DNA from 4 places in the Lysinibacillus sp. JK80 genome. Region 3 is predicted to be linked to each of the others. Evidence: riboswitches for the same ligand, from Rfam matches in the RefSeq annotation. Region 3 holds a riboswitch; each other region holds the start of a gene.

Evidence for each region. Region 3 has a riboswitch for S-adenosylmethionine ahead of metA (homoserine O-acetyltransferase MetA). Riboswitches for the same ligand answer to the same signal wherever they lie in the genome.
Region 1: it holds a riboswitch for S-adenosylmethionine, as region 3 does, so the genes downstream of both, HXV90_RS13095 (MetQ/NlpA family ABC transporter substrate-binding protein) here and metA (homoserine O-acetyltransferase MetA) in region 3, are expected to answer to the same signal.
Region 2: it holds a riboswitch for S-adenosylmethionine, as region 3 does, so the genes downstream of both, HXV90_RS21715 (cyclase family protein) here and metA (homoserine O-acetyltransferase MetA) in region 3, are expected to answer to the same signal.
Region 4: it holds a riboswitch for S-adenosylmethionine, as region 3 does, so the genes downstream of both, HXV90_RS18150 (methionine ABC transporter ATP-binding protein) here and metA (homoserine O-acetyltransferase MetA) in region 3, are expected to answer to the same signal.

Annotation. Positions count from the first base shown of each region.
Region 1 is NZ_CP058997.1:2,564,147-2,572,283, forward strand. It holds gene HXV90_RS13075 (PucR family transcriptional regulator) at 11-1,579, shown strand; gene HXV90_RS13080 (carbon-nitrogen family hydrolase) at 1,632-2,426, opposite strand; gene HXV90_RS13085 (pyridoxal phosphate-dependent aminotransferase) at 2,523-3,692, shown strand; gene HXV90_RS13090 (PPC domain-containing DNA-binding protein) at 3,738-4,238, opposite strand; SAM riboswitch class I at 4,361-4,465, shown strand; gene HXV90_RS13095 (MetQ/NlpA family ABC transporter substrate-binding protein) at 4,554-5,384, shown strand; gene HXV90_RS13100 (methionine ABC transporter ATP-binding protein) at 5,492-6,517, shown strand; gene HXV90_RS13105 (methionine ABC transporter permease) at 6,510-7,181, shown strand; gene HXV90_RS13110 (enoyl-CoA hydratase/isomerase family protein) at 7,195-7,974, shown strand; gene HXV90_RS13115 (alpha-hydroxy acid oxidase) at 7,989-8,137, shown strand, end outside.
Region 2 is NZ_CP058997.1:4,323,216-4,331,352, reverse strand. It holds gene tnpA (IS200/IS605 family transposase) at 164-640, shown strand; gene HXV90_RS21740 (erythromycin esterase family protein) at 784-2,196, opposite strand; gene HXV90_RS21735 (hypothetical protein) at 2,336-2,689, opposite strand; gene HXV90_RS21730 (DUF2225 domain-containing protein) at 2,712-3,395, opposite strand; gene HXV90_RS21725 (Cof-type HAD-IIB family hydrolase) at 3,718-4,491, shown strand; gene HXV90_RS21720 (DedA family protein) at 4,553-5,149, shown strand; gene HXV90_RS21715 (cyclase family protein) at 5,180-5,917, opposite strand; SAM riboswitch class I at 6,007-6,112, opposite strand; gene HXV90_RS21710 (YuzC family spore coat inner layer protein) at 6,194-6,592, opposite strand; gene HXV90_RS21705 (helix-turn-helix domain-containing protein) at 6,713-8,137, opposite strand, start outside.
Region 3 is NZ_CP058997.1:696,167-704,303, forward strand. It holds gene HXV90_RS03645 (YhdT family protein) at 249-512, shown strand; gene panF (sodium/pantothenate symporter) at 512-1,957, shown strand; gene HXV90_RS03655 (TSUP family transporter) at 1,998-2,768, opposite strand; gene HXV90_RS03660 (TrmB family transcriptional regulator) at 2,894-3,676, shown strand; gene HXV90_RS03665 (hypothetical protein) at 3,699-4,085, shown strand; gene HXV90_RS03670 (nucleotide excision repair endonuclease) at 4,140-4,511, opposite strand; SAM riboswitch class I at 4,715-4,826, shown strand; gene metA (homoserine O-acetyltransferase MetA) at 4,950-5,885, shown strand; gene HXV90_RS03680 (GerAB/ArcD/ProY family transporter) at 5,925-7,073, opposite strand; gene HXV90_RS03685 (hypothetical protein) at 7,105-7,338, opposite strand; gene HXV90_RS03690 (Ger(x)C family spore germination protein) at 7,343-8,137, opposite strand, start outside.
Region 4 is NZ_CP058997.1:3,603,674-3,611,810, forward strand. It holds gene HXV90_RS18130 (HEAT repeat domain-containing protein) at 1-384, opposite strand, end outside; gene HXV90_RS18135 (response regulator) at 381-1,253, opposite strand; gene HXV90_RS18140 (MetQ/NlpA family ABC transporter substrate-binding protein) at 1,456-2,307, opposite strand; gene HXV90_RS18145 (methionine ABC transporter permease) at 2,376-3,044, opposite strand; gene HXV90_RS18150 (methionine ABC transporter ATP-binding protein) at 3,034-4,062, opposite strand; SAM riboswitch class I at 4,145-4,248, opposite strand; gene HXV90_RS18155 (thioredoxin family protein) at 4,305-4,616, opposite strand; gene HXV90_RS18160 (toprim domain-containing protein) at 4,631-4,972, opposite strand; gene gcvH (glycine cleavage system protein GcvH) at 5,064-5,444, opposite strand; gene HXV90_RS18170 (arsenate reductase family protein) at 5,526-5,882, opposite strand; gene HXV90_RS18175 (acyl-CoA dehydrogenase family protein) at 6,065-7,849, opposite strand; gene HXV90_RS18180 (acetyl-CoA C-acetyltransferase) at 7,976-8,137, opposite strand, start outside.

The DNA of each region.
Region 1 (8,137 bases), 1.9 Mb from region 3:
AGGGGCAAAAATGAGCCCATTTCAACTAAAAGTACTAGACGTTTTACAGAATAAATATTTTCAAAATGCAGAGGTAGTTGCAGGTCATGAGGGATTAACAAGGAGCGTTAAATGGGCACATGTACTAGAAATCATACATGTTGATAATTTTTTAGTTGGTGAAGAGTTAGTATTAACTACAGGGCTTAGTCTCCAACATAGTATTGAGGACTTTGTATCCTTTATAGAAGCCATCATTCAAAAAAATTGTGCAGCACTTTGTATTGAATATGGCACCTCTATTCAAGCAGTACCTGAAGCGATTTTAACACTTGCCAACCGCCACCAGTTTCCTATTATTGTTTTCCATGAAGCAGTTCCTTTTGTTCGTATTACACAGGATTTACATAGTCAAATTATCAATCAGCAATATCTATTGATTTCTTCACTAGAAGCTTACTCACAAACATTGAACAAAAATGCAGTATTGGGACAAAATACGGACGATATTTTACAAAATATGTTTAATGAATTGAAAATACAAATTATGTTTTCCATTAAGGGAAGAGAACCTGTCTTTTTCCCGAATATGGCTCATAAAAAGCGGCAGCAATTCCTAACATTGAATACATCGTCTCAGCAATTTAAACATGAGCCTATTTTTCTATTTGATCAACATTATGCCGATTTATCAATTTATCGAGAAGATGGGCTTTTCTCCGAATTTGAATTATTAATATTAGATCGCACGGCAACAGCGTTGGCACAGCTTTTAATGCGAGAGTTCTATATTGAGGAAAAAAAGAATATTGAGGATGCTTCGATTTTAGCTGATTGGATTGATCAAAAACTATCTAAGGAGGAAATCTATAAATTTATCGTTACACATTATACTAACTATACACAATCCAGTGGCACTGTCTTTATTTTGGCTTCTCCTAATACCTTGACAAAGGCACAGGAGGATGTAGTCTATAGTAAGCTTTATTATCGTAATCTCTTTGAGCAACATGGCTTTATTCCATTTTTATTTGAAAGAAAAAGCTATGTTATTTTTATTTTACTGCATACAAAAGATAGTAAAGCCATTCGTGATATGTTAAACAACATGTTTTCCTCTTTGGTCAAAACTGAATTTTATAAAAAGCAGCAGGCACAAGGTTATCAGATAGCTATTGGGAAGGTCGTTTGTGATGTGGATAAAATTCCTAAAAGCTATCAAACTGCACTGGAAACCTTATATATTTGTCGAAAAGTACAAACGTCCTCGTTCTTTTATGATGATCTGCATTTATATCATTTAATCTATAAATTACAAATGCAGGTGGATTTACAGGAAGTGATTTACGACTATTTACAGCCCGTTATTGAATACGATGAAAAATATAATAGTAAGCTTCTCGAAACATTGCAGGTGTATTTACAAACAAATGGCTCTAAACAGCAAACAGCGAATCAATTGTTTATTGTTCGTCAAACACTCTATCACCGCTTAAAAAAGCTTGAAAGTTTACTTGGTAAAAATTTTATGAACGGGCATAACCGCATTACACTTGAATTTATGCTACTAGCCAATTCATTAATCGAGGATAAGAGCTAGAAAAAAGTTGGCACGCTTAAAAGGTTAACTCCCCTCCTAAGCGTGCCCTTTATTACCCTTTCACAACTACATCGTGATACAGTCCTGGTCTACGATCATCGTAAACAGGAATTCTTCCACGTACTTCATCGACAATAGAAAAGTCTACATCGATCACTGCTACTTCCTCATCCTCAGCACCTACCCATAATACTTCTCCCCAAGGCTGAATAATCATAGACTGCCCATTAAAATTTTCTACCTTTTTCGAAATACGATTTACTGCAATGACAAAGCATTGATTTTCAATTGCACGAGCCTGTAGCAACGTTTTCCAATGGTCAATCCTTGGAGTTGGCCACTGCGCTGGTACAAATAATACCTTTGCTCCTTGTAATGCATGTGCACGTAACCATTCTGGGAAGCGAATATCATAGCAAATGACACCAGCAGCTTCAATATCATCTAAAGCAAAACGATTCATTTCATCCCCTGCTTCCAAGTAAAGATGCTCGTCCATTAAACGGAAAAGATGTGCCTTGCTATATTCCCCAACAAGTTCTCCATTACGATCAAAGGTATACATCGTATTATAAAATTTATCGCCTTTCTTTGTTGAAACAGAGCCCCCTACAATATGTACATCAAGTTCCTTAGCAAGTTTAGCCAAAAAGGCCTTTGTCCGCTCACCATTGATATCTGCTAGCTCAGGCAGTTTCTCTAAAGCATAGCCTGTATTCCACATTTCAGGTAACACTATGATTTCTGCCCCATTTTTTGCAGCTTCACGAATCTTATCCTCGGCACGTTCAAAATTTTCTTCAACTTTGCCAAAGCCAACATTTAATTGAATACAACCGATTTTCATCTCTATTCCTCCTCTAGACAATTAACAGAAAAAGTAATACTATTTGCTTCATATTCTTCAATAATAATTATTATATTCTGAAAAAGGTGATCATGCATGGAATTCTCTAAAAAACTACAGCAACTACCCACTCAATTTTTTGCAGCACTCGTTCAAAAAGTAAACTTGGCTCTAGAAGAAGGGCGTGATGTCATTAACCTTGGGCAAGGAAATCCCGATCAGCCAACGCCTATTCACATCATTCAAGCATTACAGGAAGCAGCTGAAAATCCTCAAAACCACAAATATTCACCATTTAGAGGTCTCGCTGAATTACGCCAAGCTGCTGCGGACTTTTATCAACGTGAATATCAGGTAGAACTAAATCCAGATACAGAGGTAGCGATTCTTGGTGGAACAAAAATTGGTCTAGTTGAGCTACCTTTAGCTGTGTTAAACCCTGGTGACACGATGCTCTTACCAGATCCTGGCTATCCAGATTACCTATCAGGTGTTGTACTAGGAGACGTCAATTTTGAAGTAATGCCCCTTTTTGCTGAAAATGATTTCTTACCTGATTATCATGCATTACCTGATGAAGTGAAAGAAAAAGCAAAGCTTCTTTACTTAAATTACCCGAACAACCCTACAGGTGGTACAGCATCACTTGCGTTTTTTGAAGAGACCGTTCGCTTTGCGAAGGAGCACAATATTATCGTATCACATGATTTTGCTTATGGGGCAATAGGATTTGACGGTAATAAACCAGTTAGCTTCCTTCAAGCAAAGGGTGCAAAAGAAGTAGGAGTTGAAATGTATACATTATCGAAAACCTATAATATGGCTGGCTGGCGTATAGGCTTCGCTGTAGGGAATGCCGAGATTATTGCTGCTATTAATCTAATCCAGGATCATCTGTTTTGTAGTCAATTCCCTGCCATTCAACAAGCCGCAGCAGTAGCACTGACGGCTTCCCAACAATGTGCATGTGAACTACGAGCTACTTATGAGCGTCGCCGCAATGTACTCATTGAAGAAGCTCGAAGAATTGGCTGGCATGTTACGGCTCCAAAAGGCTCCTTCTTCGCATGGCTCCCTGTACCATTAGGCTATACAAGTGAACAGTTTGCTGATCTTTTGCTCGAAAAAGCTGATATCGCTGTAGCAGCAGGTAATGGCTTCGGTCAATATGGTGAAGGCTATGTTCGCGTAGGATTGCTGGTTAGTGAGGAGCGCTTACGTGAAGCAATCCATAGAATCGAGCAATTACAATTGTTTAAAAGATAATGACGCCATATCCTGTAGCTATCCCTAGCTACAGGATTATTACTATTATTCAATTTTCCTTGGTTGCCCTAAACCATTTTCTAATGGATAAAATTGAACATGACCTGTTTCATCATCCCATTTTCGAATATGTTGAATCCCTTGTACCTCTGCCAACACGATATCAGCAGTAATAACAGGGTTGCCCCCTTTTATTAAATGCCCACCTGATACAACACCCCATTGATCGCTCATAGAACCATGGAAATGTGTCTCATATCCACCATCTCGCTTACACACCACACCTGAACCTTGAATAAATTCTAATGGTCCCTCTTTTTCAATCACATCACTAAAACGAACTTGAATTTGAACTGTTGCATCTGGCACTAAATAAACAAAGCTACTTTTTTGAAAGCTGCCAATACAGCTTACAATTGTTGCTGACTCTATACTATTCTCTTCGCAAAGCGCTTCAATCCCTTCAATGATATCTGTTCCCGTTAGAAAACGAGCACTAATAACCTTACCAAATGAACCTATACCATAATTAACTCTTACAGACATTGTTATCCCTCTTTTGCGTCGAAATATTATAATTATATAAAAAATTTAAAAATTATTTATTGACTTACTATACCCTATAAATTATATTAGTTCTATCGGAATTACAAAAAAATATTATAAATCTCTTATCAAGAGTAGCTGAGGGACTGGCCCTATGAAGCTCGGCAACCTCCTTTTTAAAGGAAGGTGCTAAATCCTGCAAACGATCTTCGTTTGATAGATAAGAGAGGACATCTTTTCATGAGCCTCTCTTAATTTGTAAGAGAGTTTTTTTATTTTCAAAAAACCGATAAAAACAATCTTGGAGGTATTTTCATGAAAAAGAAAAATAAATTTTTAGTAGGTTTAGCAAGTTTAACATTAGTAGCGGCTTTAGCAGGCTGTGGCTCTAAAGAAGATAGTAAAAGCCAAGCTGAAGGAATTGATGAAAAGAAAATCGTTGTAGGCGTCACTTCTGGTCCACACGAACAAATTGCAGAAGTAGCCGCTAAAGTAGCAAAAGAAAATGGGCTAAAAGTTGAACTAAAATCATTTTCTGACTATGTTTTACCTAATACATCCTTAGCTGAAGGTGATCTTGATGCGAACAGCTATCAACACGAGCCTTTCCTAGATACATTTAATAAAGACCATGATACAGATTTAGTACCAGTGGGCAAGACGATTTTAAATCCAATGGGTATCTACTCTGAAAAATATAAATCCTTTGATGACATTCCTGACGGTGCAACGTTTGGCCTACCAAATGACCCAACGAATGGAGCACGTGCCCTCTTTGTTTTACAGGAAGCTGGCTATATTAAGTTAAAAGAGGGTGCAGACTTAACAGCCTCGATCCGTGATGTAGAAGAAAACATAAAGAATTTAAAATTCATTGAATTAGAGGCAGCTCAAATTCCTAAACAACTTAGTGAAGTAGATGTAGCAGCTATTAATACAAACTTTGCACTAGAGGCTGGCATTAACCCTAAAGATGACTCTATTTTATTGGAATCTACTGATTCTCCATACGTGAACTATATTGTTGTACGTGCTGAAAATGAAAATGATCCAACAATTAAAAAGTTCGTTGAGGCTTACCAATCTGACGAAGTGCGTCAATTCATCGAAGAGGAATTCAAAGGTTCTGTAATCCCTAGCTGGTAATATGTTCAGAAAGCTTCTATAAAGCCGAAGAATCTGCTGAAATTCCCCAATGGGAAGACGAGCAGATTCTTGCTTTTTAGAAGGTTGAGAAAGGAGCAAACAATCGCATGATTCAATTACAAAATATCTCAAAAGAATTTAAATCGAAAAAAGGCATCATAAAAGCTGTGGATGGCATCAACCTTCACGTAAAAAGGGGACAAATTCATGGTGTAATCGGCTATAGTGGTGCTGGTAAAAGTACACTCATTCGTTGCGTTAATCTACTAGAACGTCCTACAGCAGGAAAAGTAGTGATAGACAATGTAGACATTACGACCCTTTCTCTTCACGAATTACGTCAAACACGCCAAAAAATCGGGATGATCTTCCAGCACTTTAATCTCTTAAAAACAGCAACAGTTTACAATAATATTGCAGTTCCCTTAAAGCTACTAGGCTATAAAGAGGCGGAAGTAAAAAACCGAGTAGCTAAGTATGCTGAAATTGTCGGTTTAACAGATAAACTAGATAGTTACCCAAATCAACTTTCAGGTGGTCAAAAACAGCGTGTGGCTATTGCACGTGCCTTAGCACAGGAACCAGAGATTTTACTTAGTGACGAAGCAACAAGTGCACTTGATCCTGAGACAACGGAAGCCATTCTTGAATTGTTGTTAAAAATTAATCGTGAATTAGGCATTACGATTCTGCTCATCACACATGAAATGAATGTAATTCAAAAAATTTGCGATGAGGTTTCTGTTCTAGAATCAGGGAAAGTTGTGGAATTTGGCACAGCGATTGAACTTTTTGCGAAACCGAAGCACCCTACAACGCGAAAGTTTTTGAATACAATTTCACAACGTAATTTATCCCCTTCTCTTATTGAGCAATTAAATGTTTCAGGAAGTGTAATCCGTTTAACATTCCTTGGTGAAAGTACTGGTAAGCCATTATTAGCAGAAGTCACTAAGGTATATGATGTGCAACCAAATATTTTAACAGCTAATATTATTGAATTAAAAAACGGTATTGTCGGCAATATTGTGGTGCATTTACATGGCGAAACGCAGATTGTCCAAAAGGCGTTAACGTATTTTTCAGAAAATGGCGTGGCAGTGGAAGAATTAGGAGGTGCGTTCAATGAGTAGTATCCAAAGCTTCTTTACAGATTGGTCAGATGTTATTGGCAAAGCAATTATCGAAACATTTCAAATGGTCGGAATTTCATTATTTTTCTCCATTCTGATTGGCATTCCATTAGGGCTATTAATCGTTTTAACACGACCAGGACAATCCTTTGAAAATAAATTTTTCTATCAGTTTTTTAATCTATTTATCAATATTGTTCGCTCTGTTCCATTTATCATTTTACTATTCTTCATCTTACCTTTTACCAAGTTAATTGTAGGTACAACAATTGGTGTTAAAGGTGTAATCGTTCCACTAGTTGTTTACACAGCTCCTTATATTGCACGACTGATGGAGTCTGCGCTTTTAGAAGTGGATTCCGGAGTAGTAGAAGCCTACACAGCCATGGGTATTAAACGTCGCCATATCATTTGGCATGTCCTATTACGTGAAGCGCGACCATCTATTATTTTAGGCTTAACAATTGCCACAATAGGATTAATTGGTGCAACAGCAATGGCAGGAATGGTTGGTGCTGGCGGTTTAGGTGACCTTGCCTATCGTTATGGTCATTTGCGCTATGAGGTTGATGTGATGTATGCAACTGTCTTTATCTTAATCATCCTTGTGCAGAGCATTCAATCCATTGGTAACCGCTTCGCCGCGAAGTTGAAAAAAGATTAAGAGGAGAATGAAGATGACAAACGAAATTTATGTAGAGAAAAATGGCTATATTGCAACGTTAGTATTAAACCGCCCGGATAAACGGAATTCTTTATCAAGGGCAATGTTTCAAGCCATAGTAGACCAACTAGAGCTGCTCCGTATAGATTCTTCCATCAAACTTTTAATTGTTCGCGGTGTCAATGAAGTAGCCTTTTCTTCCGGTGCAGATATTAGCGAGTTTTTAGATGTTCGTTATGCTACAGACAATGCTAAAGCCTATAATGAATTGGCTCTAAAGGCGATCGATGCTCTCTATAAATTTCCACACCCGACAATTGCTATGATTCAGGGCTTAGCAATTGGTGGTGGCTTAGAGTTAGCAAATGCTTGTGATTTTAGAATAGCAACGCCTAAGAGTAAGCTAGGCATTACCGCTGCAAACATAGGTATTGTCTATAATTTAGAAAGCACGAAACGTCTCATCAATATTGTTGGTGTCGCTAAGGCAAAGGAAATTTTGTACACAGCAACTATTTTTACAGCTGAAGAAGGAAAAAATATTGGTTTAATCACGGCCCTACACGAACCAGAGGAAATTGATGAGGCGACATTGCAATTCGCTGAACATTTATTAAGTAAATCATCCATTGCAAACGCAGGCATCAAAAAAATTATCCAAGCAATTGTTGATGGTGAAATTGAAGAAAACGATGAGCTGGCACAGTTAGTTTTGGATTCATTTAGTTCAGACGATTATAACGAAGGTATTCAAGCCTTTTTAAATAAAAGAAAGCCTATTTTCAATAAATAAGTGAGGTAGTAACGATGACAAACATAACTGATGGCGATCTACTCTTAAAAAATATAACTGCACAAGCCCCCTTCCCCATTTGCTTTGCAGATTTAGAAAAGGCCGTAGCGGAAAAAATCGATGCTGGCCCTTTTGGCTACATCCGTTCAGGTGCTGGCGGTGA
Region 2 (8,137 bases), 1.0 Mb from region 3:
TAATAGCAAACTAGGAAATCTAGTTTGCTATTGTTTGTATTTTTTGAAAACCCCTTGCTATGCGAGGGGTTCCAAAGAGCTTCTAGCTATGGACAAGAAAAAAACCCCAGCCGTACAATGAAATCAGGTCTGGTCAACCGACTTCGTACGAAAGGGGCTCCAAATGGATAATAAAAGTTTAGCACACACGACATGGAATTGTAAGTATCACATCGTCTTTGCGCCAAAATATAGAAGGCAGATTATTTATGGACAAATCAAAGCAGATATAGGTAGAATTCTTCGCCAGTTATGTGAAAGAAAAGGAGTAGAAATCATTGAAGCTACAGCCTGTCCTGATCACATTCATATGTTGGTGAGTATTCCACCAAAAATAAGTGTTTCATCGTTTGTGGGTTATTTGAAAGGGAAGAGTAGTTTAATGATATTCGATCGGCATGCGAACCTGAAATACAAATATGGAAATAGGAAGTTTTGGTGTCGCGGATATTATGTAGATACAGTAGGACGAAACAGAAAAATCATACAGGAATATATAAAAAATCAATTGCGCGAGGATATTATTGAGGATCAAATGACCATGAAAGAATTCATTGATCCATTTACAGGAGAAGAAATACAAGCAAAAAAGCGAAAATAATAAAACCACTTTAGTGGTAGCGTGAAAACGGAGTGCGGTTGGCGGACCTTTCAGTGTGTCTTTAGACATGGGCCAGTACCCCAGCGTTTCACGCGTAGAGCAAACCACCAGTTAGACTGGTGGTTCTGATTTAATAAGAGAGATTATTTGATATAAGTTGGTTTATTCACCTGATCTATTAAAAGTATACCATCGTATTGTTCGCGCGGAACAAGACTTTCCTGTATCATTCCCCAACTATAGGATAAGCGTGGTTCAAACATCCATGAGTTGCCTCGTTCATTTTGTCGATTGCGTAAATCGATGAATGTGTAAGGTTTATTTGTTGAAGACAGAATATCTTCAATAGATCCTTTGACAGGAGGTAAAACAGGCATAGGTTCTCCCATATTATTAGCTGTCTCTCCACTAGTCATGTATAGACCTAATACATAGCTATATTTCTTATAGATATCAGGTAAACGTTCCCCCATTAATTTAACTGGGTAAGGAGATCCCATTACTTCCGATTGTGCTTTACGAATATGATCGTTATGAGCCCATACAATAAACTTTTCTGTTGGGTACACCTCTTCAGCTAACCAAAGTAAGTTCTCCATCATCGCTTGATCTCGCCATTCCATAGTTTGCAAAAATGATTCTATATTATTTTGTTCAATGTCGATATTGGACTGAATTGTTAACTCTATATATTCGTCTGCTAGTCGAATACGATCTGCTAGAGTGCGATCCATTAGTTTTACAATATGAGGCTCTTTTGGATAAGCTGCCTGTAGCTCTTTTTCTTTGAATTGTATTTGTGATTTTACTTGTTTATATACATCAATTATAGTAGCCTTTACTTTTTGATAGCCCTTCAAATCTTTTCCCGAGCTCCATTCAGCAAGTTGCTTCTCAGCTTCATTGAATTGCTGAGCCAACTTAGGGTTTTGCAGCCAATCTCCGTTCGTAAATGCTCCTTGCTGTTGAATATCGAAGCCAGTAAGTACAAGAGGTTGCTCTGTTGCTTGAGTCGATTTTGCATAGTCAAACAGAGGCAAAGTTTCTTTTGTCCACCAAACGCCGAAAATGGCATCCTTCATTGTTTGTAGAGCTGCTTGTTTATCAATTTGTCCTTGAGCATTCATCACATTACCCATACCACTTTCAAAGGCAAGGACATTATAGCCCATATCTTGATGTAAAAATTGTATTAAACGTGTTTTCGCTAGATTGAATTGCGCCACTCCATGAGAGCTTTCCCCTAAAAAGACAATACGTTTATCATGTAATAAAGGTTTTAGCATCTCTAAATCGTCAAATTTGTTAGCGGGAATTTTTTGTCCGTCAAACGTTTCAGGCTGGATGGATGACAGGCTGTATGCATGGTCATTCACCCATTTTTTCCAATCAAGTAATGTTTCATTAGAAGTCCTAGCTTGTTTGACAGCAGAATCGTTTTTAATAATCTGCTCATTTACAGGGACAGCAGCAGAGACATTTACTACTCCACTTACTGTCATTAAACTTGCCAGTGCAAAACTTAATAAAACCTTATGCTTCCTAGCTTTCCTCATTAATTATCAACCCTTCACTTTATATTGATACTAATTATAGAAAGGCAAGTTTAAAGTTTAGGAAGAATTTGTTTAAAATTAGTTTAAATTTAGTATGTAAAAAAGAAAAACACCTCCAATTGATGGAGATGTTGGAATGCTATTTATAGTGATACGTACTTGCTCTTACATGGTTACGTTGAATTTGGTTAAACCATGCACGATCCTTTTCTTCTTGTTTTAATGTCCCAACAATGGAGGAAGAGCAGCTCACGCAAATTTTAGCTTGCGTAATCTGTCCACATCGTTCGCATGGAGCCCCTAAATTAGGAAAAATGGAGTTCTTTAATTTTCCTGCTTTTACCCATTTGTAAAGCAGCTCAGGTGATACGCCTGTTAGAGCGACAATTTCTTCGTTTGTTAGGTAGCGATTATTTTTTCTTAATAAAAAATGATGTAGCTCTGAAAATATATCCTCTTCTCTCACATCAATTTTCTTTTGAAATAGCAACATAATTAATCATCTCCTCGTCCCATTAATTAATGATTTCATTAATTGTTATGGGTTGTTCGTCATATTTATAATTTTCCCAACGATTGCGTGCAAGCTTGCGATATTTTGGCGAAACATTTCGATCAGCGATTAAGCGTGAAAATCCTTTTTTTGCTTCAGGAATATCACCAAGTCGAAGGCTTAATTCAGCATGTAAAAACTGAATTCTCTCTCCACCTTCTTGATTAGAGGCAAAGGATTTACTATAAAAGTCTCTAGCTGCAAAAAGATAACGCTTTTCGGATTCTTCGTCCTTTTTTAATCGATAGAGCCAAGCAATTTTTAAAGCGAAATTCGCCATTAAAAGAGATTCTTCCATTGATGCACGGGATACTAAATAGGCGAGCTTAAAACTGATAATGGCATCATCAATTGTACGTTCCTGACAGATATCCATAGGTTTCTGGAGCTCTTTAATGTATAGTTCATCAATGAGTAGCATGAAAGGTCCATATGTCCGTGTCATAGATTTATGGTAGGCATAACCACAATGTGGACATACGGCAACTTCATATAGCAAAGGGTTTAGGCCATCGTAAACAGGCATGAAATCCGTCTGTTCTTCGATAATTTTATATCGATTAGGGCGAACTTTATAAGTTGTAAACTGCTTTTTGCAAAATTTACAATCCACACTACTTTCATAGTAGTAAATGTTAAATGCCATAAGAATCAACTCCTTTGCGTGCACTAAAATTTTATTTCTTTTGTTCTATTTATACGTAAGATTTTATCGTTCAATGTATTTAAGATATTATCTTTTATTTTAACAATTTTGTGTTCTTTGGTATACTCCTTTAGAATTATTAAATAAAAATATTCAAGGAAATTTTAGTTAAATATTATTATAAATACGCTTGTAATTGTTTTTATCGGTGGTGCAAAAGGAAGTTATATAGTTTGCTTAAAGTTTGTCAAAATACTTTCACATATTTCATGGGAGAAAAATTATAAATTAGTTCTAAATGACTATAAAGGAGGTGCTCAAAATGAAGTATAATATCGTGTTTTTTGATGTAGACGGCACATTGATTAATTACGAGGATGGCTGTGTGGAAGAAAGTACAAAACAAGCTATTCAGCTATTGCAAGAAAAAGGAATCCATCTTGTAGCGGCTACTGGAAGACCCTTATCTATGTGCTATGAGTTAAAAGCACTGGGGATTGAAACCTTTATTACTGCAAATGGGGCCTATGTGAAACATAAGGATCTTGTCATACATAAAACTCCGATTGCCAAAGAAATTGTCCACAATGTACAGGCTTTTGCACAGGAACAGCAGCATAGCCTAACATTTTTTACAGAGGAGTTATCCATGAATAGCATACAAAGTCCAGTAGCTTTAAGAGCGATGCAAGAAACTTTATCTTTAGGGGATTTTCCACTTATAAATGAAAAAATTGTAGATGAAGAGGTTTTTCTCATGTGTCTATATGTGGATGAGCTGGCTGAAAAAAGATATACTAGCCAATTTTCGAATATATTTTTACAGCGTTGGCATCCTTATATTGTGAATGTATTACAGCAGAATGTTTCGAAGTCTATAGCTATTAAAGCGGTGCTTCATCATTTCAATATTGACCCTAAGAATGCGATTGCCTTTGGGGATGGGGATAATGATGTTGACATGTTGGAATATGTAGGAGTAGGAATTGCCATGGGAAATGGTAGTAAAGCTCTAAAAAGTGTTGCGAATTTTGTTACAAAGACATCTACGGATGGCGGTATCAATTTTGCTTTACGTCAGCTTCAAGTCATTTAGAGCGCTGAGGTTACACTATATATAGCAGGTAGATTTTAATAAATTTTAGGTGGGATGATTTATGGCACATCACGTGCAGTCTCTAATTGAACATTACGGATACTTTGGAATTATCGTGATTCTAATTGGAGGTATTGTAGGGGTGCCACTTCCTGATGAGGTGTTTCTAACTTATGTAGGCTATAGTGTTTACCGAGAAAGTCTTGAACATATTCCTGCTTTAGTCAGTGCAATGATTGGTGCGGTTGGAGGCATTACCTTAAGCTACTATATTGGTTATCGTTTTGGCTTACCGTTATTGCAGAAATATGGCCCTAAAATTCATATTACAGAGCAAAAAATTGACTTTACGAAAAAGATGTTTACAAAAATAGGACCTACCCTATTATTAATTGGCTATTTTATCCCCGGGGTACGTCATTTGACAGCGTATATTGCGGCTATTAATAATTATCCTTATAGGAAGTTTGCGCTTTTTGCCTATACAGGGGCATTTATCTGGACGTTCACATTTATATCATTAGGAAAGATGCTTGAAGAGAAATGGCGATTTGTTGGATACTATCTGACTCATTATAGTATCTATCTTATCCTTTTATTTATTGTAGGGATGCTCATTGCTTACTTTTTATTCAAAAAAAGAAATGGACAAACATAAAAGTCGGTATACGCTATACCGACTTTTATGTTATGGCAAAATAGCAAATGAGCGCACAGGGAAGCCAGATGCTTTTTCTGGCTTAGGTACGATATTGAAGATGATAGCGCCTTTCGCAGGTAGCTTGTCTAAATTCGTCATTAGCTCAATTTGATAGGTGTCTTGGTCAAGCACAAAATATTCGCCATCTAGCTTGCCATTTTTACGAAAATCAGCAGCAGAGTCCGTATCGAAAGTTTCATGACCAATTGCGCTTACCTTGCGTTCTTTTAGTAAAAACTGTAAAGCTTCTAAACCCCAGCCAGGGATATGGTTATGTCCATCTGCATCCTTATTACTGAAAGCCTCTTTATCTGGCCAGCGCTTACTCCAATCTGTGCGTAATGCTACAAATGTTCCTGCTTCAATTTCTCCATGCTTGTCCTCAAAATCAAGAATATCTTCAACACTTAATGAAAAATCATGGTTGCTCGCAGCCTCTTGTGATTTATCAATAACAACAAGGGGAAGAACAAGCTCTTTTAGTTCTAATTCTTCTAAGTAGCGAGTATCTCGCACAAAATGAATGGGTGGGTCGATATGTGTGCCATATTGACCAGGGAACGTGAATTGTTGAGCGAAGAAACCGTCCTTATGAGAAAATAACGTTTCAAATTTAGCGTCCTCAAACATAAAAAAATGTGGTGAATTAGGGCCGAATGTATGTGTTAAGTCAACCCACTGTTTGGATTTTAATAATTGCAATGCTTGTAAAAGTTCATTAGACATCGATTTCCCTGCTTTCTGTAAAAATAGTTGTAAATAAAAAGGAGTCCCCTAATAGAAGAGGACTCCTGCTGCAACAACGGTAGTTCTTCTTCTCATCTTCAAGGCTGATCATTTTGCCAATTGGAATTAGCACCATACTGTTAGCTGGTTGCTGAGACTTCATCGGGCCAATCCCTCCGTCTCTCTTGATAAGAAAAGTAATATAAGAATTTTCAGAAATAACAATACAAACACTTTAGCATAGTTTTTTATAGTTTACAAGTTCACTAGGAATTTTCACCAATTCAAATTTAAGGTGACTCCACAACAATCATTATCAATAAGGCGTATTCTAAAACTGTCTGGTGTATAGTTTGTTTCAAATTTCATCGTAATGCCTGTTGATGTGATTAATTTTTCAACCTCTGTTTTATTTGAAAGTTGAGCAGCATTCATTAAATCATGTGCGAATTGTTGGGAGCTATCTATTTTATCCGTAAGTAATTGGGCTTGCTGCATCATCGCCTTTATCCGTGATGCTGAAGCTTTTAATTTGTGTGTATCGACAGGTGGAAAAGGATTATTGGTCGGCATTGCTAGATGTTGCGAAAAGGGTCTAATGGCAAAATGATTAGCGATAGGCGATGTTGGATAATGATAGGGATGCACAAAATACGGATAAGGATTGTAATACAAGGTTATTCCTCCTATCCTATAACTGATATTCTATCTTATGTAGCCAAACGGCTTTCGGTGTTATTAGCAGTGCAATGTTTGTCCTAATCATTTAAAAAGGAAGCTAAAGTAAGCTTCCTTTTAGCCAAGTACATTCAAGACATCATCAATTTTTTTACTATGTGATAAAATGCCATAATTCATCCATGTTAAAAAGTCTACTTCATAGACACAGTTGCTTTTAACGGCAGCTAGGTTTTTCCAAGTAGGAGTTTTTAAAATAGCACGTTCCTCATTTTCATAAATGGAATGTTGTTTATCAAAGGTAATAAATAAATGATCAGCATCTAATTGCAACAATTGAGCAAATGTCAGTTGTGCTTTACGTTGATTGTGCGGAATACTCCATACTAGTGAATGTGGCATTAAACCTAAGTCACGATATAAAATTGGGCCCGTATAGCCACATTCAGGACCCGCGTATAGAGTAATGCCAATGGCTGAAATACGGAGAAATGCTACACTTTGCCCATAAACAGATTTGCTAAGAATTCCTTTTGCTTGTTGTACTTTATCTTCATATTGTAGGATTACGTCTTGCATCAAGGAGGTTTTTCCTGTTAGATCTGCAATTTTAAATAAAGTAGATTGCCAATTCTCTCCAGGGTGTGAAAGATGGCAGACGGGGGCTACTTCATCTAAGTGCTGAAAGGATTCCCAACGCTCTACACCAGAATCTAACATAATTAAAGTTGGCTTATAGTTAAAGAGTCGATCCATTTCTCTATTTTGTACATCGATATCTGGCACTTTCTGTAGACCTAAATAGTCTTGTTTTCCCCATTTTGAATGACTAAATTGAGCAATTGGCGTAATCCCAAGCGCAACAAAGAAATCTTCTAAGAATGGTGCAAATACACGTATATGGCTGCTTTGATTTCTTCGATATTGTCCTGGAGAGATGCCAACATGTTCTTTAAAACGACGATTGAAATAATACTCATTATTAAATCCGACAGACAGGCTAATTTCAAATACTCGATCATTTGTTGTCATTAATAATTGCTTAGCTTTTTCAATACGAAGTTTATTTAAATAGTGAAGAGGAATTTGTCCCGTAATATCTTTAAAAATGCGCGTATAATTCCATCTTGGTACGTCAGCTAGCTGTGCTAGCTGCTCAACCGTCCACTCTTTTTCAAAATGTTTATGTAAATGGTTAATGGACTGCTCAACAGATTGTCGATCATTTTTTTGCATCTGCTTGGGTATGGTTTGATGTAAGAGTAATAACATCAGCTCTTGAAAGTGTACATGCTGTTCAAAAATCGTGTGTTCATCCTCCGCTAACCGGTTCTGATAGATGACTTCTAGCAGTCTATGACATTGTGAAAAGGGGAGAAGATGTCGTTCGCTGATACTTGTAAAATGACTATATGAATTCTGACTATTGCTGAGATTGACAATGTTGAATTGTAATTGATAAAAACAAAGGTGCTCACTTTGAATATGGATACTAACCGTGTTATTTGGCGGAATCAATATGCACTTTTCTTCACTAAAATG
Region 3 (8,137 bases):
CTAACCTTCGTCTAACTAGATGGACGAAGGTTTTTACTTATCTCCATTATCAGTTTGTTGTAGATGTCTACATAATTGTGAGGGATAGTTAGGTTTGTGTGAAAAACGTCAGGATCAAGCAACTTTCTTCTCCTTACCTTTTACTTAGTATAACAAAATCATTTCCATATAACTTATCCTTATTTACTCACATCTCTTCCCATCAGACCGACATATCAGTAAAATAGAGTAGGTTAGGGGGATTACATGTGAAAGATCAACGCTTTAAAATAGCGCATCGAGAGGCGCTTATCGGAATTGGACTCGTCCTTGTCAACTTTGCGATTTGGTTTGGCTTTGCCTATGGATTAGGTTCAGGAGATCCAAGAAATTATACGTATGTATTTGGTTTTCCTGCCTGGTTTTTCTATAGCTGTATCGCTGGGACAGGCTTTATGATCCTTCTTATCTGGATTGTGATGAAACTCTTTTTCAAAGAGGTACCATTCGATGATGAGGAGGTGGATCACTAATGCATTGGCAAGTTGTATTTCCATTGCTATTATTTTTAATTATTATTTTTGGAATCGGTATTTGGGCCAATAAGCATGTCCGCTCCTCTAATTCATTCCTGCAGGAGTATTTCCTAGGTGGTCGTGAAATGGGTGGTTTTATCCTTGCAATGACGATGATTGCTACATATGGCAGTGCGAGTAGTTTTATCGGAGGACCGGGTGTAGCCTATACAAAAGGACTTGGGTGGGTATTACTGGCAATGGCTCAGCTACCAGCAGGTTATTTTGTACTCATGATTTTAGGGAAAAAATTCGCCATTATTGCTCGTCGTTACCAGGCCATTACGTTAATCGACTTTTTACGTGAACGCTACAAAAGCCATGTCATTGTTATTTTATCAGCCATTAGCATCATTGTTTTCTTATTTTCGGCTATGATGGCTCAATGGGTTGGGGGTGCACGCTTAATTGAGTCATTAACTGGCTTAAGCTACACAGCAGCACTGTTTATTTTTGCGATTTCCGTGTTAGTATATGTGATTATCGGAGGCTTCCGTGCGGTTGCACTTACAGATACGGTCCAAGGTTCAATTATGGTGATTGGTACAATTATTTTATTAATCGGCACCATTGTGGCAGGTGGAGGCATCGACAATATAATGGCCTCACTGGTCGCTGAAAATCCTGACTTTGTGTCACCATTTGGCGCACAAGGAGATTTAACGCCTCTGTATGTCTCAACATTTTGGATTCTCATTGGTGTAGGGGTTGTAGGACTTCCGCAAATTGCGGTTCGTGCGATGAGCTATAAGGATTCCAAAAGTATGCATCAAGCAATTCTTATTGGCACGATTGCCATAGGGACAATCATGTTTGGCATGCATTTAATTGGGGTGTTAGCCCGACCTGTCTTACCGGGCATTGAGATTGGTGATAAAGTCATGCCGCTCCTGACATTGAAGGTATTACCGCCATTTTTAGCAGGAATCGTTTTAGCTGCACCAATGGCTGCGACAATGTCTACGGTTAATGCTTTACTAATGCTTGTCAGCTCTACAGTTGTCAAAGATATCTATTTAAATTATATGAAGCCGAAAGCTAGTGATGCAGAGATAAAGCGTGCAAGCTTTATTGTAACAACAGTCATTGGCCTAGCCGTTGTCATCTTTGCACTCAATCCACCTGATTTATTAGTGTGGTTGAACTTATTTGCCTTCGGTGGACTAGAGGCTGTCTTTATTTGGACAGTCGTTTTAGGATTGTATTGGAAAAAAGCGAATAAATACGGAGCGATTGCGTCAATGATTTCAGGCATGTTGTTGTATATTATGATTGATCGGTTTTATCCTTCTGTCTTTGGTATGCATACAGTCACGATACCAATTGTCGCATCCTTCTTTATTTTTGTGATTGTCAGTTTGTCCACTAGTCATAAATTTAAAAACGAAAAGCTTATGATTTAACGCCAAAACGCCACAGATTTCAAATTCTGTGGCGTTTATTTTAATGCATCATAAAATCATAGGCATTTTTCGCAAGTAATGTCATTGTAACGACAATAAATAGCGTGCGGACAAAGCCACTTCCTTTCTTGATTGCCATCCGTGAGCCAAGCATAGCCCCACCAATTTGCGCAATGCCCATGACTAGACCATAAACATAATGAATTTGACCTAAGTAAGCAAACATACAAACACCAGCCACATTACTCGCCAAATTTAAAAACTTCGCATTACCAGCCGCCTTTAAAAAATCAAAGCCTACCAGTAAGAAGCTAAAGATTAAAAACGACCCTGTCCCAGGCCCAAGAAATCCATCATAAAAACCAATAGCAAATAATAGCAGCATAAATAAAAACAAATGTTTTTTAGATAGATTTTTTACGGTAGAGACGGCACCCCAATCCTTTTTAAAGATCGTATATACCCCAACAGCCGCCAGCATAACAAGCATTAATGGCTTTAGTAATGCTGGATTAATCAGATGCACAGTCCAAGCACCACATAATGATCCGATAAATGCTAGTGGAAAATATTTGAGGACAGAGCGAATGTCCAGCTGGCCAGAACGATAGAAAGAAATAGAGGAAGTGAGTGAGCCCATGGCTCCTGCTAGTTTGTTCGTGGCAACAGCAGCGGCTGGATTGAGCCCAACAAATAGTAAGGCTGGTAGTGAAATTAAACCGCCCCCTCCCACTACTGAGTCAACAAAAGCCGCCAGAAATCCAAAAGAAATTAATAATATTAGAATATGTACATCGATTTCAAACAACATATGACACCTCTTTAAATTTAGTTACTACTGAAATAGTAACTAAATTTATTTGCGCTGTAAACCCCATTTTTTCATTGGCAAATCTTCACATTGGTAGCCTATAATAAAGATAATGGAGGGATTACATGGAGGAATTAATCACCCAGCTGAAAGAAATGGGTTTTACAGAATATGAAGCAAAGGCCTATACGGCACTTGTTCAGCAAAGTCATGTCAGTGCTTATCAGGTTAGTAAAAATTCTGGCATACCACGTGCAAGAGTGTATGATATTTTAAATATCCTTGTAGAAAAGGGCATCGTGTTAAAAGAAGAGACCGCAGAACAAACGACCTATTCGGCAATGCCTGTGTCTGTGTTCTTACAGCAAATGCAACAGCGCTGGGAGTCGAATTTTACGTCTATAAGCGGGAAATTAGAGAAATTAGAGGAAAAAGTACAGGAAGCTGAGCCTAAAGTGGTCATGCTGAAGGGCAAGGAATCCATTATCAACTATTGTCAGTCACTTCTAAAGAAGGCGAAGAAAAAAGTGATGCTGTCGATGTGGGAAGATATGTATGATGCCTTACGTGAAGATTTGCAAGAGGTGGCGCTGCATGTTCCTGTTCATGGCATTACGTTGTATGTAGGAGAGCATCTCGCCTCAATTGACCAGCATAGAGCCACACATTATACAAAAAAAGCGTCTACACCGCATTGGTTTATCTTATCGATAGATGGTCAGGAAATGATTTATGGTCATTCTCCATCTACCCAAGAGACGGCCTTTATCACCAATGATCCGGTTCATATTTATTTGTTAGAGGATTATATATGGCATGATGTGCTCATCAATCGGTTAGTAAAACGTGATGATCAGGAGTTAGAAGACTGGATTGCTAAGGAGCGTAAAGCTTTTTTCTTAGAATAGTCGTATAAGGAAGGGGAGGAACTTGAAAAAATTCGTGTTGCTAGGTTTAATGAGCCTACTAATGCTAGGAGCCTGTAATGCTACACCACCTACCGATCCACCAACGATTCATGAGCTAACGGTTGTCCCAGATAATGTCCAGAAAAATATCGTTTCTAATGACAGAATACAACTATTGCATGAAAAGGATGCTCCATATTACCTTGTTTATTATTCAAAAGGGAATGTATTGGCAAGTATTACAGCTGAGGGAAATAGGCTTATTATCCAGTTAGAAGAAGGCAGCGAGCAAAGGAAAGAGGCTCAACCCTATGTTTTTAAAATCACCGTCAAGAATCCTGAGCTGGATACCATTGATTTGCGAATAAACGGTCAGAGTACGCCAATTGATCGTATGACCATTATGTGATAAAAGAAACCGAAATCCCTTTAGAAATGAGATTTCGGTTTCTTTACGTGATGTCTAATAAAAGACTTTGTCTACGTTATATTTAGAGCGGAAAGTATTAATCGCATATGTTTCGTAAATTTCACGTTCCATTGGATCTTCTACTTCATAGACTTCAATTTTGAACACTTCATCACGATGGTTTTTCATCGGAGATACATTATCCTCGAAATGTTTTTTAATACGTTGACGAATTTTACGTGCTTTCCCAACAAACAATAGCTCATTCTTGTCATTATAGAATAAGAAAATGCCGCCTTTATCACGTGTGATTTTATGGAAGTCAATAAAACCGAAGTAAGGTGTGATTGGCACATCACCTGGTTTTAAATCTTGTTCACGTTGACGGATTACTAGATCTGGTTTTGGAAATTCAATTTTAATCAAACTATTCACGTTCCTCTCCCTTACTAAAAGTATATGGTAACATAATTACGGCATGTTTACCATAAATTTTAAATGTAGAAACCCCACAGATAGCAAGCTTAGTGTACATCAAATGACCAAGAAACATGCGCGTGAATCACAAAATATTCTATGAATTATTGATATTCTAACAAGTTCATGTTACAATTCAAGATAATTAAATAATCTTATCAAGAGAAGCTGAGGGATTTGGCCCGATGACGCTTCAGCAACCTCTAACAATCGTTAGAAAGGTGCTAATTCCAGCAAAGGATTTTTTCCTTTGAGAGATAAGAGTGGACGTGAAAAAAATCCTTCTCATTCTATCTCGTATGGAATGAGGAGGATTTTTTAATTTCGTTGCATTCTACGCAAGCAAGGTTTGCTAAAAGAGAGTGATTATAGAGAGGGGAAAGCAAGATGCCAATTAATATTCCGAAAAATTTACCAGCTGGAGAACATTTACGTGAGGAAAAAATCTTCGTCATGGAAGAAGATCGTGCGAAAACACAGCAAATCCGTCCATTAAATATATTAATATTAAATTTAATGCCTGAAAAAGAAAAAACAGAGCTCCAGTTATTACGTTTATTGGGGAATACACCATTACAAGTGAATATTACCTTTTTGAATACAGCCACACACGAGTCTAAAAATGTGAGTAAATCCCATTTGCAGCTTTTCTACACAACGTTCAATCAGATTCGACACCGACGCTATGATGGTATGATTATAACTGGTGCGCCAGTAGAAAAAATGGCTTTTGAAGAGGTCAACTATTGGCAGGAAATTTCAGAAATTATGGATTGGTCAAAAAAGAATGTGACATCCGTGCTACATATATGTTGGGGGGCACAGGCTGCATTGTATCATCATTATGGCATTGGGAAGGTTGAGCTTTCTGCTAAATGCTCAGGCGTCTATTCCCATGTGATTACAGATTTAACTGTAGATTTGGTACGTGGCTTTAGTGATTTATTTACTGCACCTCATTCACGCTATACATCTGTTTCGATTGACGAGGTTCGCAATCATCCAGATCTACGATTATTATCCTATTCAGAGGATGCTGGGGTATTTATTGTACAATCAAAAGATAATAAAAATATTATGATTACGGGGCATCTAGAGTATGATGCGACAACGCTAGCCGATGAATATAGTCGCGATGTGGCGAAGGGCATAGATATCGCCGTTCCTGTAAACTACTTCCCGAATGACGATCCGACACAAGTGCCGATGAATACATGGCGTGCCCATACGCATCTATTATTCTCTAACTGGTTGAACTACTATGTTTACCAAGAAACACCATATGAATGGGATTTTGTAGATGAAATCGAATATCATATTTAATTAATAAAAAGTCTAATTTCTTTTCTAGCTTAGAAGAAATTAGACTTTTTGATTGTCATCTTCTGTTTCCTGCTGAGGTGTTTCGTTTTTTTGAGCCTTGGATTTACGATTGCGAATAACTACCACAATCAACAAAAGTATGGGTAATAAAATGGTGAAAATAAAGGAAAAGATTGGCCAAATTTCATTATTATAATTAGTAGAATGCACAATATCTGGATGAACAATTTGAGAAAGTCCAATGACAATTATACCCATCGGTATAATAAGCGGACGATGATCCTTAATCTTCAAAATTTGTGCAAGGCCAACAACGGTCGTATAGAAATACATAAATGTACGAATATATATAGACGTAATCCACATAAATGCCATAATGATTTCTATGCGCTGTAAAAAATTCCCTATAGATATTCTTTGCGCTAAGGCATAGCTAGGAAATGTCCTTGATGCAGTGTTTTCAGGACCTAATACAAGAATCGATAGGACAATCAACGTAACTAAGACGATTCCACCAAGGATTGCCCCAATATATAGCCCTTTCTGTGCAGACGGCTGTACATTGACGCCAGTAGGATAGAGCATCAATAATACAATTAATGGAAAGGAAAAGATACTCATAAAGCGTGCAATACTATAAAACATAGATGCTTTGGTCGCTTCTAGTAGAGGCTGAATATTCTCAAATGTAATTTGAGGGGTAATACTAATGACGAAAAAAATAAAAATAAAGATAAACAATGGGAAGAGGATTTCTGCCGAACGGGCAAAGGTCTCAATCCCTAAATAAGCGGCATACATAATAAGGATACTGAACAGTAGGGCAAATGCTAATGTCGGTGTCTCTGGCATAACTTCCGTTTTCATGAAAATACCGATAAAATAAAGTAATTCTCCAGCCGAAAGAAAGGTCATAATCAGGAAACAAATCGCTGTGATTTTCCCGAAAAAACGCCCAAGAATTTTTTCATTGGCCTCGATAAAGTTTAGGGACGGTGTTTGATTGGCCAGTGTTAAAAATAATTTTAGAACCAGTAAACTGAGCAGAACACCAATGCTTGCCGCTATCCAAGCATCTTGCTTAGCGGCACCAGTAATACTCGAAGGGATAATTAAAATCGCTGTACCGATAGAATAGAGAAAGGTAACGATTGTAAACTGTCTTGAACTAATTATCTCTTTTTCCATCAAGCTACCCTCCGTTTCTCAGTCCATCTTTCTATTTTGTGAATGACACAATGTAATCCCTAATCGGTGTGAAGATAAAGGTAATCAAATCTAATGGGCTAGGAATATGGATTTTAAGGGCAATCCCCATATTTAAAGCCGTTCCAATAAATAGCAAAAAGGAGAATACAATAATGGCTTTTCTATCCTGTTGCTTTTTTAGCTTTGGAATAAAAACAAGAGCAACAATGATTGCAATAATCAAGATAGCTACTGCTAGTACCATCTCATTACTCCTCCTTTGGCTTGTTTAATAATGAATTTTGCATCGTACCTGAACCTTGGGTTGTTACCTTTACATGAACAGCCACTGCTAAATCTGGAAAAATGGAAGTCCAGTCATCCTTAATTTTTTTCCACTGCTTTGGATCTGCCCGATGTAGGGCATCCCCAAATCCAAAAACATCGACTTCATATTGCTGTTGAATTTTCTCTACTGTTTTTTCAATGCGGTCATCAATACCCTGGGCTGTTTTTTTATTAACGTAATCAATCGATTTATTTTTGGTAAGATCGATATCACATTCGACCTCTCCAACATTCTGCTCTACATTAATATGGACATCGATTTTCGGTTTCCCGTTTTTAAATGACCCTTTCACCTTTGTAGTGGATTGGGTGATTTCAGTAGACAAGGTCCCTTTATTAGGACAGGCGATGATTTCTATCGTACTTTGAATTTTGTCATTAAGAAAACTAATACTTTTGCTTTCGCTTTCAGTCAGTAGCCCTATATATTTATCCCCTTTAAATACTGCTAAACCTGTATAACGTAATAGCACAGGTGTTTTAACACGTTGCACATTTGTTTGATCTACACCTAATTTCTTATCGCCATGAACTTCAATAGCAGAAATTAACGCCCCTTTATGCTTATTGGTTAACGTATTGACTAATTCATCAATATTAACAGCTATCGTGGAGCCCCAAGCCTTTTCAGAGACATCAAGGGAATTCAAGATTTTATTTGCAGGAACTTTTTCGATGGGTGTTAGTACATTTAATACTTCCTTCGCTGTTGCTTC
Region 4 (8,137 bases), 1.8 Mb from region 3:
AATTCGATAGAGGGCATTCATTCGAATACTCCATCGTTTACTGGATAAATCTTTTTCGTAGAATGCTTTTAAATATTGATTGGAGAATTGTTTAATTTTTAGTTCCACCTGTTCATTCCTTATATTCTTTAAATAGGATGAAAAAATTTTTTCAATAGCTTCTACTTGGGCGCTTCCTCTAGGTACCAATACGATACTAAATAATGCGTTATTGAATAAGTAATCATACCAAAGTTGAGAATAATTTTGTAAATAACGGTCACGAACTTTCTCAAAATAGCTTTCACGCTGTCGCTGAACAAGTAAATACATAAAAAAGATAAAGAGTACAACTAATAAAAAGGAAATTATTACCAAAATTGTCGAAACAGTCAGCTTGATCATTGCCAAAACCTCGCAAACGTTCTTTTAATTTTGGCTTCTAGCAAACGTAAATTAAATGGTTTGACAATATATTCATCAACACCGCCCTCATAAGCATTAAGCGCTGCCCCTTCAGAATTGCGTTCTGACATCATATAAATAATAAATTTCTTTTCATTTGGCATATGTCGTAAGATATGCAATATTTCTAAGCCATTTTTTAGCGGTAAAATATCATTCATAAGAATTAGATGCATATGCCCTAATTTATAATCATCCGATTGTAAAAAGCTATAGCCATCCTCATAAACCTTTACATCTAAAGAAAAATAAGGGATATTTATTTGGTTAAGCGTTGACTCTAATACTTGTCTAAAAATTGCGTTTTGCTCAATAATACTAACTTTCACTAATTCAGTTGGTTGCTCACAGTAATCCTTTACCTCTGCTATACTCCATGTTAATTGCTCATCCCCTGATAACATCTGTTTATTTTTATTTAACAGCTCTTCAAAAATAACGTTATTATTTCTTATTTCTGTTATAGAGGCCTTTAATGCAATCTGTTGGAACTTTCGTTCTGCTTTTAAGATGGCAAATATTCGTTTTAAAAACGCCCTAGCTTCTACATCACTACTTTGTAAAAAGAAGATGCCCCAATGATCTCCGTCGGATAATTGAAAAAGCAAGTCTGTCTTGCGTATTTTTGATTGTAAAAACGAGGTAACTTGATCATTCACATTTTCATTCAGTTGTGTAGCATTAGCTGTTTTTAAAAAGACTGCTGTTATAGTAAGGCGTGATCTAATCACACTTTCTCGCCATATTTTAAAGTAGCGCTCTACTTCATGTTCTTGCATGATGTCATGGGTGAATTTTATATCATTCATTAGAATCACTCCATCTAGTTTTTTCTTATTATTACTTTCTATCATTTATTTCGTAGATTAACAACATTACTATAGTAATAAATGTGACTAAACAATAAATAGACGTCATAAAAAATACATAGTTTCTCATCAATTTAACTACAAATAAAAAAGAGTACATAAGTCGTTAAACTTATGTACCCTTTTATAAAATTTTTAATTCTTATTTTACCGGTACTACTGCACCTTTCCACTCTTCTAAAATGAAGTCTTGGATTTCTTTAGATGTTAATACTTCTAATAATTTTTTATTTTCAGGTTTTGATTCATCACCTGCACGTACAGCGATGATGTTAACATATGGAGATTCTTTATCTTCAAGAGAAATAGCATCTTCAATTGGGTTTAAACCGTTATCGATGGCAAAGTTAGAATTGATAAGTACTGCATCGCCTTCATCGTTTTCGTACATTTGTACAAGCATTTCTGGGGCAGTATTTGCATCGAATTTAAAGTTTTTAGGATTTTCTTCAATATCCTTTAATTCTGCTGCTGTTTTATCAATGCCTTCTTTTAATTTGATTAAGCCTTTAGCCTCTAACAATGACAGCATACGACCATGGTCAGATACTGAATTAGAAAGTAAAATTGTTGCGCCTTCAGGCAGGTCTTCTAACGTTTTATATTTTTTAGAGTAAATACCGATTGGTTCAATATGAACGCCACCTGCATTAACGAAATCATAGCCATTGTCTTTAATTTGTAGCTCTAAGTAAGGAATGTGCTGGAAATAGTTTGCATCAATATCTTTTGACTCTAAATCTTGGTTTGGTAGAACATAATCTGTATACGTTTCAATTTCAAGGTCTATGCCTTCTTTAGCTAAGATCGGTTTTGCTTTTTCTAAAATAACTGCGTGCGGTGTATTAGAAGCACCTACTTTTAATGTTACGTTTTCTTTGTTATCTGTTTGATCGCCAGATGCTGATTTTTCATCTTCTTTTTTATCTGTACCGCAAGCTACTAATGCTAGTACAAGTATTGATAAAAATAATCCTGCTAATAACTTTTTCATTTATGACACTCCCTTGTATTTGTTTTAAATATGTTAGCGGTAAAAACCGGAATAACCCCTTTTTCTTGCTAGCGTTTATCAATTTTTTCAGTAATTAAATCACCAATCCATTGAATAATAAATACGACTACTAAGATCAAAATAGTTGCCATTAATGTCACATCTTGGCGATTTCGCTGGAAGCCGTCTAAGAAAGCTAAGTTACCAAGACCACCTGCACCAATAATTCCTGCCATCGCTGTATAACCTACAAGAGCAACAGCCGTTACAGTGATACCAGAAATCAAAGCTGGTAATGATTCCGGAACCAATACTTTCCAAATAATTGTAGAAGTTTTTGCTCCCATTGAACGGGCTGCTTCAATCACACCTTTATCAATTTCACGTAACGCAATTAATACCATACGAGCATAAAACGGTGCTGCACCGATAATTAAAGCAGGTAACGCCGCATTGGCACCGCGAATTGTACCTAGTAAAAACTTCGTAAATGGAATTAATAAAATAATTAATACGATAAATGGAATGGAACGGAAAATATTAACGAGTGATCCTGTTAAAAAGTTAACGATTTTATTTGCCCATAACTGATTGGGGCTAGTTAGAAATAGAACAATACCAATGACTAACCCAAGAATAAATGTCACAACCGTTGATATAGCTGTCATGTATAAAGTTTCATACGTAGCTTGCCACATATTTTCCCAGTCTACATTCGGAAAGAGATTAGTTAGCATTTTCAATCACCTCCGTCTGTACTTCCACTGTATTTAAATAACGAAGGGCTTCAGTGACATTTGTCTGAGAGCCATCAATTTGCACAATCAATGTACCATATGCACCATTTTTTGTTTGTGAAATATTTCCGTGAACAATACTTACTTCTACATCAAATTGTTTCACAAGATGTGAGATGACAGGCTGTTCTGTTTTTTCACCAACAAAAATCAATTTGACAAGTTGTCCAGTTGGATAGTTTGTTTTAATTTGTGCTACCGTATCTTGTGTTTCCTTAGTGTCGGTAATTTGAGATACAAACTTCTTAGTAATAGCCGCCTGTGGGGCTTGGAAGACTTGTAATACCTCACCACGTTCCACAATTTCGCCTGCCTCCATCACCGCTACACGATGACAAATTTTGCGGATGACATGCATTTCGTGGGTAATCAGGACGATTGTTAAGCCTAAGCGTTCATTTATATCTACGAGTAAATCAAGAATGGCATCCGTTGTTTCAGGGTCAAGTGCGGATGTCGCCTCATCACATAGTAAAACCTCTGGATTATTCGCTAATGCACGTGCAATTCCTACACGCTGCTTTTGTCCCCCGGAAAGCTGGGATGGATATGCCTTATCGCGCCCTTCTAAGCCTACAAGGGCAATTAATTCCTTCACACGCGCTTCACGTTGAGCCTTTGGGAAGCCTGCGATTTCTAAAGGGAATGCAATATTTTCGGCAACTGTTCTTGACCAAAGTAAATTAAAATGCTGGAAAATCATACTTACCTTTTGTCTAGCTGCTCTAAGCTTTTGCCCTTTTATCGATGAAAATTCTTGATTGTTCACCGTTACTGTTCCTGCTGTCGGTTTCTCTAAACCGTTTAATAAACGAATCATGGTACTTTTACCAGCACCACTATAGCCGATAATGCCAAAAATTTCACCTTTATTAATAGTAAGGTTGACGTCTTTGACTGCCGTTAATTCGCCATTTGCTGTTTTGTATTTCTTTGTAATATTTTGAAGCTGGATCATAGCGAATACTCCTTTTCTCATATAGAAAACCCCTTCACTCACAGACAAGTAGAAGGGGTCACGTATGATACGTTAAACCGTTCTCTCATCTTTCAAAGAAAAATCTTTGGGTGATTTGGCACCTTTTCACATTGTGATGGTTGCCGGGCTTCATAGGGCACTTCCCTCCGCCACTCTTCATAAGAGTTCGATATATTTAATGTTTTAATAATATATTTGATACTTTACCACGCTAGTAAAGTTCAGTCAATTGATTTTTTTAACAATTCATATAAAAATGGTACGGATTGAAAAGCATAAATCTTTTCTGTCACTTTTCCGCCATCACTGATGAGTAGACAGGGAACACTTTCAATTTGATGCTCATAAGCTATGTGTTCCAAAAAGTTGATATTTGCTTTACCCATTTGTAGCTGTGGCAGTAATTGCTCAATAATGGACATCATTTTAGATGCCACTGCACACGTTCCACACATCGGTGTATATAAATAAAATGCAGTTTTCTCTCCCGACTGTTTAGCCGCTTCCCACTGCTCTATTGACCATTCTTCCATTTACTCACGCAACCTTACAAAATATATTCATTATGGATTGAAAAATGTGCACGCAGTAAAATCATTGCTAGCACTTTTCTTGGTGTCGTTTCTACTTCCTTGTATGTTGGCATTGTGCGCAGATGCTCAGCCTCTGGATAATGTCTGTCCATTAATGCACGTAGCTTATCACCAGAAGTATCTGCATCAAAAAAAGTAAATAGCTCACAGCCCTCATAGGGATCCAGTAGTTCTTCTAATTGATGCACACCAATTGTACCATTCGTACATAGTATTGTAACATTCTCATTCAAAATAGGCTCAATTTGTAGCTTATCTGAGCGCCCTTCTACTATCAAGCATTTTCCCTCGAACATTACGCCACCTCCATTTAGAGATCCCCACTTATAAGTCATTATATAACAAAAAACGCCGGTAGTTTCCGACGTTTTTCGATTATGGCTTGTCTTATTCAGCGATCATTTCTTCGTATTGCTCTGCTGTCATTAGTTTCTCAACTTCTGATGCGTCAGCAGGCTCAACAACGATCATCCATGCTTTTTCATATGGTGATTCATTAACGAATTCTGGGCTATCTTCTAAATCTGCATTTACTTCAACTACAGTACCTGAGATTGGTGCATATAATTCAGAAACAGTTTTTACTGATTCTACGCTACCGAATGGATCATCTGTTTTGATTTCGTCGCCAACTTGTGGAAGCTCAACGAATACGATATCTCCTAATTCAGATTGTGCGAAGTGAGTAATACCAATACGTACTTTTCCATCTTCTACTTTTACCCATTCATGTTCTTCAGAGTATCGTAAGTCTTTAGGTGTGCTCATGCAAAAAACCCCTCCATAAATATGTAATATATTCACTTTCAGTGTGCCATACTTCTCCTATAAATACAAGGTTTAATACGGTTATTTCCAAGCTTGCTCAAAATCTACTTCTTTAAAACCTAAAGTAACTTTTTTTCCATCTGTCACGATGGGACGTTTAATTAACATGCCATCTGAAGCAAGTAGCTCAAGCTGCTCATCCTCCGTCATTTCTGCTAACTTGTCCTTTAAACCAAGCTCACGATATTTCATGCCTGAGGTATTAAAAAATTTCTTCAAAGGCTGTCCACTAGCTTGCCAAATAGCTGTTAATTCTTCTTTAGTGGGAGGTTGCTCTGCGATATGTACCTCTTCATAGGAAACCTCATGCTCATTTAACCACTTCTGTGCCTTTTTACATGTTGTACATTTCGGATAATGGAAAAATTGAATCGTCATTACAATGCTCCTCTTCTGTCTTTTTCTGTAGTATACCATCATAGTTGTTTTCAATGGTGAACTTCACTCTTTTTTGTAAGTTTATCCACCAGTTGTGCAAATTTATCCGCTCCTTTTACAATTATCCATCTCATAAAAAAACCTAGCTATCTTTTGCAGATAGCTAGGTTAAATTTGCACTATTAAACAATATATTTTTCTGCATCAATTAATTTAACGGAAGCCTCACGCTTCTTCGCAATTAAATTATATGGATTATTACGCGTTAGCTTACGCAGTGCAGATAATGTCATACGGGCTGCATCGCCATCCGCTGAAGCAAGAATTGTGTCTTTTGCTTCTTTTTCGATTTCTGCGAATGCTTCTTGGCAGAAAATTTGTGTGTATAGCAATTTTTGATGTGCTTTTTCAGCACCGTCACGAGCAATTGCTTTTTCTGTACGTAAGACAGCTGATTCCATTGCAAATAATTGGTTAGCTATATTCGCAATGTTTACCAATACTTCTTGCTCTTGATCAAGTTTTGCACCAAAGCGTTGTGCTGCTAATCCTGCAGCTAATACAGCAATCTTCTTGGCATTTTTCACTAAATATTTTTCTTGTGCTAACGGCTCTGTACCGATTTCCTCTGGCATTAGCATAAGCAGCTCTTGCTGTAAATTTTGAGCAACTTGTAATAATGGCAGCTCACCTTTTAGAGCCTTTTTCATAAATGTACCAGGTACAATCATGCGGTTAATTTCGTTTGTACCTTCAAAAATTCGATTAATACGAGAATCACGGTAAATACGCTCTACCTCATACTCAGCCATAAAGCCATAACCGCCATGAAGTTGTACTGCTTCATCTGCAATATAGTCTAATGTTTCTGAACCGAATACTTTGGCAATAGAGCATTCAATAGCATATTCAGCAATCGCACCTGCAATCACTTTTCCTTGCTTTTGCTCTTCAGGGCTTAACTGACTTAAGCGGTCCTCAAATAGACCAACCGTACGATAGTTTAATGATTCTGATGCATACAGTTGAGAAGCCATTGTAGATAATTTCTCTTTTGTCAGATTGAAATCAGAAAGCTTTGTTTTAAATTGCTGACGTTGGTTTGTATACTGAATAGCTAACTCCAATGCACGCTTCGATCCGCCAATTGTGCCCACGCCTAGTTTATAACGACCAATGTTTAAAATATTGAACGCAATGATATGACCACGACCAATTTCGCCTAATAGATTTTCTACAGGTACTTCCGCATCTTCCAATACTAATGTACGAGTTGATGATGATTTAATCCCCATTTTCTTTTCTTCAGGGCCAACTGAAACACCATTGTAGGCACGTTCTACGATAAAGGCAGAGAATTTATCGCCATCAATTTTTGCGTAGACAACAAATACATCAGCAAAGCCTGCATTCGTAATCCACTGTTTTTCCCCATTTAAAATATAATGTGTGCCAGCTTCATTTAATTTGGCAGTCGTTTTTGCACCTAGAGCATCTGAACCTGAACCTGGCTCTGTTAATGCATAGGCAGCGATTAATTCACCTGAAGCAAGCTTAGGTAAGTATTTTTTCTTTTGATCTTCATTACCGAATAAAACAATTGGTAATGACCCAATTCCAACGTGAGCACCATGTGTGATAGAGAAACCACCTGCAACAGACATTTTTTCAGCGATTAAAGCTGAAGAAACTTTGTCTAATCCTAGCCCATCGTATTCTTCAGGCACGTCTGCTCCAAGTAAGCCTAATTCGCCTGCACTTTTTAGGAGACGCACTGAATGCTCAAATTCATGGTGCTCTAAATTTTCAACTACTGGTAAAACTTCATTTGCTACGTATTCCTCTGTTGTTTTAGCAATCATTTTATGCTCGTCAGTGAAATCTTCCGGTGTAAATACACGATCTAATTCCACATCTTCAATAAGAAATCCGCCGCCTTTAATGAAATCAGTTGTTTTTTCAGTCATGATTAATTCCTCCCAATATATCTTTTTGTTAGTTGATTCCCCTAATGATCATATATAGAAAAGCTTGATGTATACAATGTTCGGAGGCAACCGTAAACAGTACACCTCAAGCTGATCTAGCAAAATTTATAGAATTTCAAATACGCCAGCAGCACCCATGCCGCCACCAATACACATTGTCACGACGCCATATTTCTTCCCTTGACGCTTCAATTCATGAATTAGCTTTAAAGTTAAAATAGCTCCCGTTGCGCCTAATGGATGACCTAATGCAATCGCTCCACCATT